Regions from separate parts of the Peribacillus suis genome, predicted to be linked through region 2. Evidence: predicted binding sites of a transcription regulator. Region 2 holds the regulator's gene; the other holds the start of a gene.
The links. The regulator NrdR, encoded in region 2, represses ribonucleotide reductase genes. The targets are predictions, from matches to a motif close to AACACNATATATNGTGTT.

Region 1: a site for NrdR is predicted at 2,665-2,682, ahead of AC503W_RS12805 (vitamin B12-dependent ribonucleotide reductase). Genes of this name have one in related genera too.

The regions. Positions count from the first base shown of each region.
Region 1 covers NZ_CM182019.1:2,625,011-2,633,984, reverse strand. Annotated here, with positions in the region: gene gcvPB (aminomethyl-transferring glycine dehydrogenase subunit GcvPB) at 1-865, shown strand, start outside; gene AC503W_RS12815 (rhodanese-like domain-containing protein) at 1,025-1,408, opposite strand; gene AC503W_RS12810 (lipoate--protein ligase family protein) at 1,605-2,441, shown strand; gene AC503W_RS12805 (vitamin B12-dependent ribonucleotide reductase) at 2,829-5,399, shown strand; gene AC503W_RS12800 (PadR family transcriptional regulator) at 5,602-6,141, opposite strand; gene AC503W_RS12795 (sialate O-acetylesterase) at 6,138-6,980, opposite strand; gene AC503W_RS12790 (MFS transporter) at 7,308-8,552, shown strand; gene AC503W_RS12785 (hypothetical protein) at 8,582-8,764, opposite strand; gene splB (spore photoproduct lyase) at 8,900-8,974, shown strand, end outside.
Region 2 covers NZ_CM182019.1:2,987,593-2,996,566, forward strand. Annotated here, with positions in the region: gene ytxC (sporulation protein YtxC) at 1-97, opposite strand, end outside; gene dnaI (primosomal protein DnaI) at 221-1,159, opposite strand; gene AC503W_RS14585 (replication initiation and membrane attachment family protein) at 1,146-2,564, opposite strand; gene nrdR (transcriptional regulator NrdR) at 2,623-3,084, opposite strand; gene speD (adenosylmethionine decarboxylase) at 3,324-3,704, opposite strand; gene AC503W_RS14600 (glyceraldehyde-3-phosphate dehydrogenase) at 4,021-5,058, opposite strand; gene coaE (dephospho-CoA kinase) at 5,216-5,815, opposite strand; gene ytaF (sporulation membrane protein YtaF) at 5,839-6,471, opposite strand; gene mutM (DNA-formamidopyrimidine glycosylase) at 6,549-7,379, opposite strand; gene polA (DNA polymerase I) at 7,399-8,974, opposite strand, start outside.

The DNA.
Region 1 (8,974 bases), 360 kb from region 2:
GGACCTTGAAGACTTGAAGCGAGTGGTAGGACCAGATACAGCAGCATTAATGCTTACGAATCCAAATACATTAGGCTTATTCGAAGAGGACATCCTGGAGATGGCACAGCTTGTCCATGACGCCGGTGGAAAGCTTTATTATGACGGGGCTAACCTGAATGCTGTTCTTTCCAAAGTGCGTCCAGGAGATATGGGTTTTGACGTTGTTCATTTAAATCTCCATAAAACATTCACTGGACCCCATGGCGGAGGAGGACCTGGTTCAGGTCCGGTTGGGGTGAAGTCGGATTTAATTCCCTATTTGCCTAAACCGATCGTGACAAAAGAGGGCGATCAGTTTGTCCTTGATTATGACCGTCCACAATCCATTGGAAGGGTCAAACCCTATTATGGGAACTTCGGCATCAATGTAAGGGCTTATACGTACATAAGGTCAATGGGACCGGATGGACTTAAGGCCGTTACGGAGAATGCCGTCATCAATGCAAATTATATGATGCGACGTTTGGAACCATTTTTCGATTTGCCATATAATCGCCATTGTAAGCATGAATTTGTATTGAGTGGTCGGAGGCAAAAGCAGTTGGGAGTCCGTACATTAGATATTGCGAAAAGACTACTTGATTTTGGGTATCATCCACCTACCATATATTTTCCGTTAAATGTAGAAGAAGGAATGATGATCGAACCGACGGAAACGGAGTCAAAAGAAACACTGGACGCTTTCATAGATGCAATGATACAAATAGCCAAGGAAGCCGAAGAAACCCCTGAAATCGTTCAGGAGGCACCCCATACCACGGTTATTAAACGCCTGGATGAAACATTGGCCGCTAGAAAACCAATTCTTCGTTATCAAGCATGATGCTGAAAAAACCCCTGCCAGATGGCGGGGGTTTTTTAGTTGGTGAAATTCATATGTATCTCGGGAAATAACATGCTTGGCCTGTTAAGCATGAGTTCCCTATTGAACAGTATGATATGTTTCAAAAACGGATAAGATGTAAGGTTTGGGCAATTGGCCTTATTTCTTCGCCTTGATCTTCCCTGTCCACATTTTGAAACCGCCTTTTAAGTGAAAAAGTTCCCTGTAGCCTTTTTTATATAGCATGGCTGCCGCTCTTCCGCTAATGATTTCACTTTGAGCATACAAGTATACAGGCTTGTCCTGCCTAATCTCCACTAAGCGGGTCTTCATTTGTGTCATAGGGATATTTCTTGCCCCTAAGATATGTCCATTATCAAAATCATTAGGTTCCCGTACGTCAATTAATTGAACTTTTCTGTAATTAGCGATAAATTCTTCCTGTGTTAAGGTTTTAACGATTTTACGTTGACGGAACCAATTAAATAGTGAATATGCAACGATGGCTACTATGATGATAATCAGTGTATATAAGATATCCAACCATAAAAACTCCCTTCTACCTAAACGAATACAGACAATGTCTATTATATAATTGGTTTCTCCAATAATCAAAAAAATTTTATAAATATTTGGTGGAATAGCTTACTTTCTTTTTTACGTTGCTAAACTCTGGTAAACTACTACTTGTGAGTTTTTTTAGAGGGTTTAATAAGCCTACGTGAAAAGAGGGGTAATCGTGACGAAAGAAAAATGGGGATTCATTGATTCAGGCAATTGTTCACCTGCTTATAATATGGCAATGGACGAAGCACTTTTGAATTGGCAGAGTAATGGGGAAATCCCTCCCATGATCCGGTTTTACGGGTGGAACCCGGCTACATTATCCATCGGGTATTTTCAAAGGGCTGAGACCGAAATCGATTTGGCGGAAGTTGAAAGGCAAGGCTTAGGTTTTGTCCGTAGGCCTACAGGCGGTCGGGCTGTTTTGCATGAACATGAACTCACCTATAGCGTCATTGTCCCAGAGTCTTATCCGGGAATGCCGAATACAGTGACCGAAGCATATCGGGTGATTTCTGAAGGAATATTGAAGGGGTTCAGAAACCTCGGACTGGATGCCTATTTCTCTGTGCCTGAAACTGAACAGGATAAAGAGATGCTGAAATCTCCAAAGTCCTCAGTTTGCTTTGATGCGCCAAGCTGGTATGAACTGGTGGTTGAGGGAAGGAAAGTTGCGGGCAGCGCACAAACGAGACAAAAAGGTGTTATCCTTCAGCATGGAGCCATCCTGCTTGAACTTGATGAGGAGAAGCTATTTAGTGTATTCAAGTTCTCCGATGATAAAGTAAAAGAGAAGATAAAAAACAATCTGAGAAACAAAGCAGTGGCCATCAATGACATTGCTGGTAGAAAAATAACTATTTCCGAGGCGAAGGTAGCCTTTGAAAACGGTTTTTCTGAGGGTCTGTCGATTGATTTGAAACCATATGTGCTGAGTGAAAAGCAATTACAGGAAGTGAAGGACATCGCCAAAAATAAATATGAAAGTGATGACTGGAATTTTTTGAGGTAGAAAAAGAGGGGAAGCGAGAGTCGGGAATAAATAAGTTTTTTCAGATTTGTGTGAACAAGCATGTATTCCTTGTAACGTCAGTGCTTTGAAAGAGGCGGGCAAAATGCAATGTTCAAATTCATTGAAATCTGTCTAATTTTTATTATAAATCGACATTTTCCTCCCTTTTACTAACTCAATTAATTGATTCACCGTTTGACAAAATTAAAAGACAATCAACCACAACACAATATATAGTGGTTAAAATAAATACTTAAACACTACATGTTGAATTTTGTGTTTCGCTATGATAAATTTAGTGTAACTTGTTAAGCGAAACGGACATGTAGGTTACATATTGATTTTTGCAACAAGAACGGATCTGAAACATGTAAAGGAGAGGGAATTATGTCGGTTGTAATTAAAGAAGCTTTAAAGGTTGATCTAGAAAGGTTGAATAAAGATATATCTTTATTTCCCCAAGTTCATCCTGTAACGGCTGATATGAAAATGATGCATAAGGGCGTGTCCCGTCTAGTTATGCTTGACCGTTATTCTTTTAAGGATACTGAAAAAATCACACTCTCTGCTGGCGATTTTGTAGTATTGACAATTAAAGAAGATCCGAAATTTCCTGCACGTGGTCTTGGCCATATCGTCGAAATAGATTGGGAATCGAAAAAGGCAAAGGTTTTAGTGGATGAAGAGTTCCGCGGAGTGCTGGATAATCCGGAAGAAGTGGAAACAGGAATCATTAATCGGCCGCTTGATATCATCGAAAAGCCGCTTGAAATATATTACGAGCAAATTGCCAAGCGTAATGCAACTGGTTTGGCTTCAGTGGAAACGACTGAAGAAAAAAGAACGGAATGGTTCAATAAATTTTATGAAGAATTAAAGGACCTTAATTTCGTGCCGGCCGGCCGGGTATTATATGGCGCTGGTTCTAACACGGATGTAACGTACTTTAATTGTTATGTCATGCCGTTTGTACCAGATTCACGCGAAGGGATTTCCGAGCATAGAAAGCAAGTCATGGAGATCATGAGCCGTGGTGGTGGAGTCGGTACGAATGGCTCTACTCTCCGTCCAAGAAACACCCTTGCGAAAGGGGTCAATGGCAAGTCTTCAGGTTCTGTTTCATGGCTTGATGATATAGCGAAATTGACTCATTTGGTTGAACAGGGTGGAAGTAGACGCGGTGCCCAAATGATCATGCTTACTGATTGGCATCCAGATATTGCGGAGTTCATTATTTCAAAAATGCAAAACCCAAGGATTCTTCGTTACCTAATGGAGAACACAAAAGATGAAACCATAAAGAAATATGCATCGGATAAATTGAAGTTCACACCGCATACCGAACAAGAAACGGCGATGTACCAAGGAATCATTAATTATAAAGAGATTCCGGGTCTAGGTGGATTCAGTGAAAAAATCATTAGGGATGCTGAAGAAAAAGTTCGCGTAGGCGGAACGTATAGCGTCCACAATCCGGACTTTTTGACTGGTGCCAATATCTCAATCTGCTTAACCAAAGAGTTCATGGAAGCCGTCGAAAAAGATACGGAGTATGAGTTGCGCTTCCCTGATGTCGAAAGCTACGACGCGGAAGAAATGGCGATTTATAATGATGAGTGGCACAATGTAGGAGACGTACGCGAGTGGGAAAAAATGGGCCATAAAGTCCGGGTTTACCGTAAGATCCGTGCTAAGGAGCTTTGGAACCTGATTAACATTTGTGCGACGTACTCAGCAGAACCGGGAATATTCTTTATTGATAATGCCAATGAGATGACGAATGCAAAAGCTTATGGACAGCAAGTCGTTGCTACGAATCCATGTGGTGAACAGCCATTGGCTCCATTTTCAGTGTGTAACCTGGCAGCGGTCAATTTAGCTGAGATGGCGGATAAAGATAATAAGACCGTTAACTTCGAAAAACTTAAGAAAACAGTTGAAGTGGGCGTGCGGATGCAAGATAACGTCATTGATGCAACCCCTTATTTCCTAGAGGAAAACAAAAAACAAGCACTCGGCGAGAGACGGGTTGGATTAGGTGTCATGGGACTGCATGATTTGCTAATTTATTGTGAAACCGAGTATGGATCAGAAGAAGGAAAAATCCTGGTGGACAAAGTGTTTGAAACGATTGCTACGTCTGCTTACAGGGCTTCGGTTGAACTTGCAAAAGAAAAAGGCAGCTTCCCGTTCCTGAAGGGAACGTCGGATGAAGAAACGAATGAGCTTAGAACGCGCTTCACGAATACTGGATTCATGAAGAAGATGCCTGAGGATATTCGTACAAGCATTGCCGAGCACGGTATCCGGAACTCCCATTTATTGACCGTGGCTCCTACGGGCAGCACAGGTACGATGGTAGGCGTTTCGACAGGTCTTGAACCATACTTCTCGTTCACATATTTCCGTAGCGGACGTTTAGGGAAATTCATTGAAGTCAAAGCGGACATCGTTCAGGAATACTTGGATCGTCATCCTGAAGCCGATCCTGATAACCTTCCTGAATGGTTTATTTCGGCGATGGAATTGGCTCCTGAAGCCCATGCGGATGTTCAATGCATCATTCAACGTTGGATTGATAGCTCAATCAGTAAAACGGTTAACGCCCCAAAAGGGTATACCGTCGAGCAGGTCCAAAAAGTGTACGAGCGCTTATATAAAGGCGGCGCAAAAGGTGGAACGGTTTATGTAGATGGAAGCCGTGACAGCCAGGTTCTTACATTAAAAGCTGAAGAAAACCAAATGGAACAGCAGCTTGAAATGGATGGCTTAACAGATGTGGAAGAAAAGAAAAAAGTCGTTCTGGTTGATACCATCAATGAACTGCGTTCGACTAATGTAACGATAGGTTCGGAAGTGGGTAACACGTGTCCAGTTTGCCGTAAGGGTGAAGTCCAGGAAATGGGCGGATGCAATACTTGTACGAATTGTGGTGCCCAATTGAAGTGCGGGCTTTAAACCAGTAATGAAAAGATGTATCGTTCATAAAAAAACAGCCCTTTGGATTAAGATAGTCCAAAGGGCTGTTTTTTAATGTCTAGAGGATTTCAGTGTGATTTCAAGTAGAGGAATGTTCTATTATTGAAAACCTTTTTATGGATTCCTTAAATAAATATCCCCTATCAATTTTACTAAGTAATATTGATAGGGGATATTATATTTATGCATTGGGCTCTTCTATTTCTTCTTTCAATTCTTTAAACCATTTTAAGTTCACTTGATGATGAGAACGAGAATTTTCGTTCATGCGGCGAAAATAATCGATTTTACCAGGAAATTCTTTTGTGATGGCTAGATAATCATCGAGGAGAGCAATTCGAGCTTCAGTCTGGTCAATTTGTGCTTGAATTAATTTTAATAATTTATATTTATCGAAATCATCTGCGAAGAGTAACGCCACATAGCATTTTAAGTTGACATATTCGGATTTAGTTCCAAACTTCACCATTAATTTTTCGAATTCTTCCATTCCTGAATTTGTGATAATAAAACGATGGATTTCGCGCCCATTGCTTGAAATTGTTTGATGAACTTGTTCAATCAAGCCTTTTTCCTCAAGTTGTTGTAAGTTGTAATAAAATGAACCCTTCGTAAAGTTAACGATATACTTATAATGTCGTTTTTCCATTAAAGTTAGTAGTTCGTAGCCATGCGCTCCAGGATTTTGGATCAGCAGGCCAAGTATAAGCAAGGGGATTATGATTGCATCACCTTCATCATTTTTGCTTCAAATTCAGCGTATGTGATTTTGCTTAAAGCCATATTCATACTATAAATATAAATTTGTTCTGTTTTTGAATAGTCAGTATTGGTTTTTAATGATTGTTCTTCATTCGAAAGAGGTGTTAGGACATCGCACTTTTTCGAAAATGCCTCGTAGTAGCGATAACCAAATTTTCGTTGCGAAACAGCGTCCAAATGAATACCGTCCGGATTGGCTGTTAAGCCTTCTGCCGTTACAAAGTAACAGTTTTGCTGAGTATGAGCAAATCGGAGTAACTGTTCATTAACTTGTTGAGACTCTGTTGCGTATTTTCCAAAACCTATTTTCCCTAAAAAGTCACCAAGTCCACCAATGATTAAAGGGACATCTTCAAGTTCTAATTCTTTTCTTAAAGTATCAATAATCAGGACCAATTTCTCATAATATGTTTCATGAAGAGCATGGTTGCTATCACTTTCGCCTTGGTGCCAAAGAATACCGCAGATTTCACTAGACTCAAGCGCAAATCGAGCTTCAGATAAAGCATGTTTAAAAAGGGTACCTTCTGGATGCCAATCATTTAAAGAACTGCCGCCTTCCGCACAAGGAATTAAGCCAATTTCATCATCAGGATTGACTTTCGACCATTCCTCTGCAAAAGATGCTGCGAGACTTACACCAGCAACAGGACGATCGTAATTAATCGGTTCGGCCATCATTTGCCATTGACCATTGCGTAGCATTTTTATTTTTTCATTATAGATAGGATCTATTTCATGCAAGAATCCACGTCCTGCCATATTTGATTGACCTAACATTAAAAAAGATTTTGTCATTTAATTTTCACGCCTTTGTATAATATAGTCTAATTAGACTTTCATCATTATATAGTCTAATTAGACTATCGTCAATTTGTTTGTCTACAAGGAACTTTTACTAACGAAAAATATAGAATCCCATCATGCTGATTACTTTATATGTCATACTTAAACTTATTAAAAAGCTACAAAAAGTCGTTGAGGTAAGCTAAGGAGCTTTCCTCGACGACTTTTTGTGTTATTCCCTATTAGCACGTCTTAACCCTTTTTTTGGAAAACGTCTTTATGAAGTATTTTCAGTTTTATGGTTAGACTATTCATTATCAACATTAATGAGGTGCTTGAATGGAAAACCAGAAAGGTAATAGTAAGGTTAGCGTGTGGTGTATTGTAAGCATGGCTTCGATTCCTCTCGTTATGACCCTGGGGAATTCAATGCTTATACCCGTACTACCGGTTTTTGAAGAGAAAGTGAATATCACTTCATTTCAATCGAGTATGATAATCACCAGTTATTCGGTCGCGTCCATCTTTCTTATCCCCGTGGCGGGTTACTTATCTGATCGCATAGGAAGAAAAAAAGTCATACTACCAAGTCTAATATTAGCTTTAATTGGAGGATTGATTGCAGGGTTCGCATCCTGGAAAATGGACAGTCCATATACCTGGATAATCATTGGGCGGATCCTTCAAGGGATTGGAGCATCTGGGGCGTCACCGATTATTCTTCCGTTAGTGGGGGACCTTTATAAGGATGACGATGAAAAGACCAGCTCGACGCTTGGCATCATCGAAACGTCAAATACGTTCGGCAAAGTTTTAAGTCCGATTTTAGGATCTTTGTTTGCAGCTGTCCTTTGGTTCCTTCCGTTCTTTTCCATTTCCTTTTTTAGCCTGATCTCAATCATTTTCGTATTCTTTTGCATCAAGGTTCCAAAAAATGAAGATGAGCCTCTTAAGTTCAAGGAATTCTTAAAAAAAACGAAGGCTACCTTTAAGAAAGAAGGAAAATGGCTGTCCGTAGTCTTCATATTGGGTGTTTTCGTCATGCTCATTCTTTTTGCGGTGCTATTTTTCTTATCGGATAATCTGGAGAAATTGCATCATCTAAAAGGAGTGAAAAAAGGCTTTATATTGGCTATCCCTTTATTATTCCTGTGTATCTCCTCTTATATAGCGGGAAGGAAAATCAAAGGAAGCATTCCTTTGATGAGAAAGATCATTTTGGTCAGTTTAATACTGATGTCGGCAAGCGTGGCATTTGTAGGATATACAAAGGACAAACTCGTGATCATGCTCATTCTAGTGAGTATATTGGGGATTGCCATTGGGGCGCTACTTCCAACATTGGATGCGCTCATCACTGAGAATATCGAAAAGGAACAACGAGGAACCATCTCGTCTTTTTATAGCGCGGCCAGGTTTATCGGTGTCGCGGCAGGACCACCGCTCATGTCTGTGTTAATGAAAAATCATTTAAACATGAGTTATATTATTTCCGCCGTGATTGGTCTCATCTTGCTATTCCTCGTCTTTAAAATCATTAATAAAAAAACATTGAAACCGGACGACAAGAAAGCCGAATCCTAAAGGAATCGGCTTTCTCTTTGTTGTATCTGTCAGTTGTTTTCCATTTGTTGGAAGATTTCTTTTTCGGCCAGCTCAAGATTTGCACTTCTTAAAATGGAGTACTTGTCGACAGAGTCTCCAGGGATACGCTGTGAAGTTGGATTTTCATTAACTGTGACAGTCATTTCTTTATTTTCGGTTACTTTTCGGAATGCATTTTGCTTCTTTGACATATTGCATCTCCTTTCCATTATTTACAGAATAAAAACCATCATGAGGATTTTAGAAGTGGCAAAAGCTATCCTTATATATAGGTTGTCTAGTTTAACTAAAACTATGACCGGATCGGTCAATGAATGGAGATGGATATGAAACCCTTTATCCCACAGCTTGTTTATATCGAACCACGGACCCTTGAATACCCCTTAGGAAGAGAACTGAAA
Region 2 (8,974 bases):
ATTCAATATATGGTTGAACTTCTGTCCCCAAAGGATGGACAGAAACGAAATTCAGCAGTTTTAAAGCTTCCGAATCATTTTGGAACGTAATTTGCACTACGACATCCCCCCTTCCCCCTTGCTTTACTTTTTTCATGTATATGGGAATAGGGGCTTATTTAGAAGTAAGATGGTGTGAAAGGGCAAAAAAAAGCAGCCTCTTTGTAGAGACCACCTTCCTTTACCTTCTGCGATTGATACCATCAAGCTTTACAGGTTCCGCTAAATATTGAATCCTCTCCAATACCCTTGCCGCTTTCACTTCTTCTTTCTCACCACGTTGGGAATAAGTCAAGTGATTCTCCAGACCCTTCATATCAAAATTGGAAGTGAAAAACGTCGGTAAATTTTCAAGCATTCTAAATTGTAGGATGGGCCCTATGACTTCATCCCGTCCCCAGCTTGTCATCGATTCTGCCCCAATATCATCAAGCATCAGGACAGGCGCCGTTTTGACCATCTCTATTTTCTCGTTGACGGTATTATCACCGATTGAACCTTTCAGTTCCCGTAAATAATCAGGAACATAGACGATCATCGAAGAGATTTGCCTTTGCGCAAGTTCATTGGCGATCGCACCCAATAAATACGTCTTACCAACGCCAAACTTTCCGTATATATACAATCCCTTTTGACGTTTGCCAGGCTCATATTCCATGATGAACGATATCGCTTTTCCTAGGACGCCTAACCGTTTATTTTCATCGTCCGTTTGTGAAAAGTCTTCAATCGTTGCCTTCAATATATCCTTGGGAACGTATAGACTGCGAATGAGCCTCTCCCGTTTCCGCTTCTCATCCTCTGCCAATTTCCTCGGACAGATTTCATAATTCAAATTAAGGGCCTTCCCTTGAACAACGAGCTTTGGATAATACCCATGCATCATATTGATGCACCCATCCAGGCTTGGACATCTATCACACTTGTTGCTCTGAGAAATGAATTCGTAAAGCTTACCTAAATTCTTATCGATCATTTCCTCTGTGACCGTTGAGCTATTGGCATTCAGAAAAAGACGCACCTGTTCATTTTCAAAGATTTCCTGCTTCAACTGTTCATACCGTTTCTGGAAATCACCCGTATTGGCCAGTTTATTAAGCGATCTATTAATCTTTTCCATCGTTTATTTCACCTCCAGCTTTCCACTGCTTCCACTTCTCTTGAAGCTCACGTTTTTGTTCACTCAGTTCAGGCTGTTCCGCTTTCTGTTCAGGCTGTTTCTCCTCGTCCTGTTCAAGCCAGTCCGGAACCACTTCTTCTCTGATCGATTTTTTCCGGCCGCCTTTGGCAACGTTCTTGCTTCCTTGTGCCCACTCTTGGTATTTCCGGTGTTCATTTTTAGCCAGTTCCATCGCTTCTATGACTGTGGAAACCTTCAATCGTGCCCAATGACCTGCCAGTTTTTCCACATATCCCTTTGTGAATTTCATGTCTGTCTTAAGCATAACGTATTCGATTAAAACATTCACGACTCCAGGATTCAGCTTCTGATTGATCATTACACCTTCCACCACTTTTAAATCACCACTGGTCGGTTCCGCTCCTCCGGATAATTGCATGAGCCGATCACGCGGGGAAGTAGTCTCCAAATGGCGAATAAGCTCTTGCTCCTGTGTTTTCGGTTCATCCTTTTGCGTCCGTTCCCGTATAGGCTGTACACGATTGATCAAGGAAGGCATGTCGGCCTGGCGTTCAATTTGGTACCAGTCCCTTGCCGCTTTCCGAAGCAGCTCTTCATCGATTTCATCGTCCAGCGTTACGGCATCCATTACTAGTTTTTGCATTTCAAGCGGATTGATGCCATATAAAAAAGCTAGTTTGGCGATGGTATTTCTAATTTTAGGCGTAAAGGCCTTCTTGGGTACAATCGAGCTCTTCATCCCAGCGAACAAAAGATCAAAATCAAACAAGCCATCGAACCCCGAAGGCTCGACACCGTCAGATTGATCGATAAATTGCTGTTTAGGCAATGGGTTCCATTCGTTTTTGGCTTCATCCGTAACATAGAGGGAATCTAGATGATCTGATGAAAAAACCTCTGCAAAGGATTTCGTCACATATTCAAACTGGTCCGTTGCAATCGTGTCCACACAAAAGAATCTCTTCAGCCGGTTGAATTGGACTTTTCCTATTTTTTTATATAAATAGATATTCAGCATGCCATCCGTGAAAAACTGCTGCGGGGATAGGGGCGGATTCAATTCATAGATGAATTCCTTCGTATCCCCTTTCGATTTCTTGTACACATTCAGCAATCCGATTCCTTCAAGTAAAAGACGTGCTTCATATATATCGCCTAATTTCAGGCCCATGGTATTCATCAATTGATAATGGGAGGAAGCCTCCGACCAAAGCCGGTTCTCCTCCAATTCGCTCCATAACGTCATGTATAGGCTAATACAGATCGGTCCAATAAGAGGTTGGTACAGCCGTGTCAGTATTTTCCGATCATAATCATGAAGCAGCCCCGCAGAGGACACCATGTACGAATCCGCGGGGAGCAGTTCCTGCCAATGCATTGACATCTTCATTCAAACCTTTCAAAAGATATAGTGAAAAAAGAGCCAAAGTAAATCTTCAGCTCTACTTTCTTTCTTTATTTATTAAATCTTTCAGTTCATCGATAAATACATTAATATCTTTAAATTGTCGGTATACGGAGGCAAATCTCACATAAGCCACTTCATCAACTTCAGCCAGTTGGTCCATCACCATTTCACCGACACTGTCACTTTTCACTTCCGAAATACCCTGATTGCGCAATTCCTTTTCTACATAACTCGTGATTTGTTCTAGTTCCTTCAATGGAACCGGACGCTTTTCACAAGCCCTGATTAGTCCACGCAGGATTTTATCACGGCTAAACTCTTCCCGAGTCCCGCCCTTTTTCACGACGATCAACGGCGTCTCCTCGACCTTTTCAAAAGTAGTGAATCGAAACCCGCATGCCTCGCATTCCCGGCGTCGTCGAATCGATTTACTTTCATCGACAGGCCTGGAATCGAGCACTCTCGTTCCGTTATATTGACATGATGGACATTTCATCATTACCAGCTCCGTATTTTAAGTGATACTCCTAATCAAACTTCCCTAAGGAATACTATTTTATCTTAATCTTATATAAAAGGGACAACCAGTACAAGTAAAAAGTGAAACTTCAAGTAAAGGATGTGTGTACTTACTATGTAAATGCCTGTTAATGGAGCTTTTCCATGAGTGAAGAATGGCCATTTCATGGCATCAAAAAAGAGATGCATATATAGCATCTCTTGTTAACCCGTTTATTATAAAACACCCATTTTAGTTTTTTTCATTTGCACGGGACCAAGTCCACGTGGAAGTTCAATATTCTCGCGCGTTTGTGCATTCAAAGCCTCCGCGATATAATCGGCTGCAATATTAGGATCTAAGTTGCCGCATGTATAAACATCAATGCTGGCATATCCATGTTCCGGAAAGCTATGAATGGTAAGATGTGATTCAGAGATAATGACGACCCCGCTCACCCCTTGTGGAGCAAATTTATGGAATGCCACCTCGCGAACCTCAGCACCCGATTTCAGTGCAGCATCGACGAAGATTCTCTCAATTAAATCAATATTGTTCAGTTTTTCAAAGTCACAACCCCAAAGTTCAGAAATGACATGTCTTCCCATCGTTTCCATCGTGTAAGCTGTTTCCATATTCTGTTCCCCCTTACATAATTAAAAATTCTGAATCCTTAATAACTACCACGGGGGAAAGTTAGTCCAAAGAGGTCCTAACCCTTTAAGTAGCCATTACGCAAACTCCCTTTTTAGGAAGTTCACGATTCATAGTATATAATGTATGGATTTCTTTTGCAACTGCATTTTGCATTTTTGGAAATTTAATCATTAATTGTTAATCTGACAGGACCAAGGAATTAATACCCAAGGTTCCGTACCTGTCCTAAACGTATCCATAAGAATAGCCCGTTAAACATATAACGGGCCTTTACTCTTATTTAACTGACATTTGAACTTCAGAAGCCTTTGTCAACTCCGAAGCTACCAATTTTACAAGATCGACTACTCGATTGGAGTAACCCCACTCGTTATCGTACCAAGCCAGAATTTTCACTTTTCTATCACCAATCATCATCGTCGACAGACCATCGATGATGGCAGAATGCGGATTGGTCTTGAAATCACTTGAAACAAGCGGTTCTGTTGTATATTCCATAATTCCTTTAAGCTCATTTTCTGAGGCATCTATGAAAGCCTGATTCACTTCATCGATTGTAACATCACGGTTTAAATCCACAACAAGGTCGACTAAAGAGACGTTCGGAGTCGGTACACGTATGGCCATACCATGAAGTTTGCCCTTCAATTGAGGCAACACCAATGAAAGAGCTTTAGCCGCCCCTGTAGTCGTAGGGATGATGCTTTCTGCAGCCGCACGGGCACGCCTTAAATCCTTGTGCGGGTTATCGATGTTATTTTGGTCATTCGTATAAGAATGGATGGTTGTCATCAAACCATTGTCTATGCCGAACTTTTGATCAAGTACTTTGGCAACCGGTCCAAGGCAATTAGTCGTACACGACGCATTCGAAATGACGAAATGCTTGTCAATTTCTAACGCTTCCTGATTTACGCCCATCACAATGGTAACGTCTTCATTTTTACCCGGCGCGGAAAGGATGACCCTTTTTGCCCCTGCTTCTAAGTGCATGGCGGCTTTAGAACGCTCATTGAATTTACCCGTAGCTTCGATTACAATATCTATATCCATCTCTTTCCAAGGCAATAGCTTTGGATCGCGATTATTTATCAGTTGTACACGTCGTCCATTCACTACAAGAGAATCATCTTCGGCAACGATTATGCCGTCAAACTTCCCATGAATTGTATCATACTTCAATAAATGGGCTAACGTTTCAGCGGGATAGCTTGCATTAATGGCAACGATGTCCAGACTCTCATCTACTATTGCCTTACGGAAAACCATTCTTCCAATTCTTCCAAATCCGTTAATCGCTATTCTTGAATTCATTTATCGGACCCTCCTGAATATATTAATGTTATACTTAATACCCTTCATATGTAATTAGTATAACACATTACTCTTGAAATGTGTTAATAAAAAAGCGGATTTCTTCCTTTTTCAAAACAAAAAGGAAGAAACCGTTAAAGTCCCTTCCTTTTCCACTCTATAGGATCTCCCATTTCTTAAGTATTTCAACAACCTGCTTTTTGGTTTCTTCTATATCGCCATTATTATCGACGATGGCATCCGCTAGTTCCTTTTTATCTTTCAAGGGCATTTGCGAATGGATTCTCGCTAAAGCGTCGGTTTCCGTCAACGCATTCCGGTTCATTAATCGCTCTAGTTGAACCGATTCATCCACGTATACCAAAAGTGTCCTTTCCACCATGAACGTCAGCTTGCTTTCGAACAGGAGTGGAATGTCCATGAATACCGTTTCCGCTCCAGCAGCAAGGGCCTTTTCCGTTTCTTGGCGCATCCAATTTCTCACGGCAGGATGTACGATACGATTTAAAAGCAACCTTTTTTCTTGGTCGTGAAATATGATCGAGCCTAACTTTGCCCGGTCGATCCTTCCATCAGACAATAAAAGATCTTCCCCGAAAGCCTTCACCACTTGTAGGTAGGCCTCTTCCCCAGGTTCCACGACTGCACGGGAAGCCACATCCGCATCCACTATCACGAAACCCAATTCTCTTAAATACTGACTGACACTACTTTTCCCACTGGCAATTCCACCAGTGATCCCGATGATTTGTCCCATAAGCTCCCCCTTTTCCCCGTTCTTTATAACTTGAATAATCCGATTAAAATCAGTAATACCCCCGGAAGAAAGGTCAGATGCTGCACGATTTTATTATTGGAAAGCAATTTGCCGGATTGAAGTCCGCTCCCGATAAAGATGAAGCTCATCACGGCAATGCAAAGTGCAAGAATGATTGGGGAAATCCCCATCATGGCAGCTCCCACTCCGGCACCGAACGCATCTAGCGATAACGCGAAGCCCAGTACAAGCGCCTCGATACCGGTAATCGTCCCTGATCTATCAAAATCGGCATTCATTGGTTTTTGTAAGATATTGATAGCCACTCCAAGTGATTTAATTTCAAAATTGAAGATGATTTTTTCGTGATATCGCTCATCATTCGTTTCCTTCTCGGGCCTAAAATATTGGTATACCATCCACGACCCCAAAAGTACGAGGATAATGCCCCCTGTTTTTTCTGCGGCCCCGACAGAGATAAGCTGACTGATGAATTCACCGATGACCATCGCAATACCCAAGCTCATTGCCGAACAGACCGATACGACAGCAATGGATTTCAAGGGTATTTTCACCTTGCGCATACCGAACGTCATGCCCACACCGAAACCGTCAATACTTACTGCAAAAGCAAGAAAAATAATTTGTAGCCACATCGGAATGAATGCTCCTTCCCATCTAGTTGCTACCCCAGTATATGGAAAGAGCCCATCCGATGTGTTTTATCAAATGATTACTTATTTGGCTGGCAAGTCGGGCATATATGTGTGCCCCGTCCTGCGACGACTAGCTTTTCTAACGGGGTACCGCAAATTTTGCAGTTTTCCCCTTTGCGTCCGTATACATTCAGTTCCAACTGAAACATGCCGATTTGACCTTGTGAGTTGACGTATGAACGTATCGTGCTCCCGCCTTTTTCCACCGCTTCGCTCAAAGTGGCGATGATTTCGGCATGCAGTTTTTGAATTTCTTCCAGTGTGAGGGTGGAAGCCACTCGTTCCGGATGAATGCCTGAACGGAATAAGGATTCGTCCACATATATATTACCGATCCCGACCACGACGGTTTGGTCGAGTAGAACAGGTTTGATCTTCCTGCTCGTTTTCGCAAGTTTTGCACGAAGTCCCTCGACGGTAAACTCTCCCGATAGTGGTTCAGGACCTAAATGCAACAGAGGCATTTGCTCCATTTCTTCTCCTTTACGAAATAGATGCATCGTTCCGAATTTGCGGACATCCCGATACCTAAGCTCACTGCCATCCGTGAAGGTGAAGATGACATGGGTATGCTTATCGTAAGGTTCCTCTTTCGAATGGACCCCGTATTTCCCTTCCATCCTTAAATGGGAGACCATCGCATAGTCGTCCATGTTGAAAATGAGGAACTTGCCCCGACGGCCAATGCTGTGGATCGTCTGACCCCTTAATGCATCTTGAAACTGTTCAACTGGCTCAGGTGCCTTTATAATTTTGGGCCAGAAGACGGAAACCTCCAGGATTTCCTTTCCTAAAACAAGCTGTTCCAATGTTCTTCTGACGGTTTCCACTTCAGGAAGTTCTGGCATTATAATCACCTATCTTCATTTATTTAGCATCAAACCATGTTGGTCCATATGCATAATCCACTTTGAGTGGAACGTTCAATTCAATCGCATTTTCCATTTCTTCCGGTACGATTTTCATCAGGATCTCGAGCTCCTCCGGTGGTGTTTCGAAAATCAATTCATCATGAACCTGCAGAAGCATCCTCGTTTTAAGCCCTTCTTTTTTCAGGCGTTCGTTCATATTGATCATCGCTAGTTTAATGACATCTGCGGCACTTCCCTGAATTGGGGTATTCATCGCTGTCCTTTCAGCAAAACTTCTGATATTGAAATTACGGCTCGTGATTTCGGGAATGTAGCGCCTTCTTTGCAGTAATGTTGTACTGTATCCGTTCTTACGTGCTTCATGAATACTTTCTTCCATATAATCCTGCACACCTGGGAAGCTTTTGAAGTACCTCTCGATGAACTCCCCAGCTTCCTTACGTGTTATCCCAAGACTTTGAGAAAGTCCATAGTCACTTATTCCATAAACGATTCCGAAGTTTACGGCTTTAGCGTGTCTACGCATATTTGATGTGACTTCCTCGGAAGGCACATGGAATACATCCATTGCCGTCCTTGTATGAATATCCATCCCGGCCCTGAACGCTTCAACCAATCCACTGTCATTGGCGATATGCGCCAATACGCGGAGCTCGATTTGCGAATAGTCGGCTGCGAAGATAATCCAATCCTTTTCGGAAGGAATGAACGCCTGTCTGATTTTCCGACCTTCCTCTAGACGAATCGGGATATTTTGCAAGTTAGGGTCCGTTGAACTAAGGCGGCCCGTTTGGGTCAACGCCTGATTGAATCGGGTATGCACCTTATCCGTTTCCTGGTTCACCACTTTGAGCAAGCCCTCGATATAAGTCGATTGCAACTTGCCCAATTGCCGGTACAACAGGATTTCCTTTACGATATCATGCTGGCTTTCCAGTTTTTCCAGTACATCCGCTGACGTGGAGTAGCCCGTTTTCGTCTTTTTGTACACGGGGAGCTCCAATTTTTCAAATAAGATTACCCCGAGCTGTTTCGGGGAATTGATATTGAAGGCTTCCCCGGCCAAATCGAAAATTCGTTCCTCAATGCTTCTTAAGCGGACAGCCAATTCCTGTCCCATCTTTTTCAGCCTTCCGATGTCCACCTTTACGCCCTGCCACTCCATATTTGCTAGGATGATGGACAATGGCAGCTCAAGGTCCGTTAACAAATCGTATTGTTCGAACTCACGCAACTTTTCGATCATCGGTTCTTTCAATGCAAAAATGCCCTTCGCTTTTCTGGCAATATGCTCACTAAGTTCTGCATCTCCAGGTATCTTCCGCTTTGCCCCTTTTCCATAAAAGACATCATCGCTCTCTAGCCGCACAAGCCCTTGCGTTTTCGTGATTTCCGCCACTTCATCTACAGACTCTCCGGGATCCAAAATATAGGAAGCTAGAAATACATCAAAATCAATGCCTTTTATATCGATTCCACGGTGGCGCAGAAGTACAACCGTACGCTTCGCATCAAAGACCGTTTTCTTTTTGGTATCATCCTCCGCCCATGTTTTGAATACTTCAGATGTC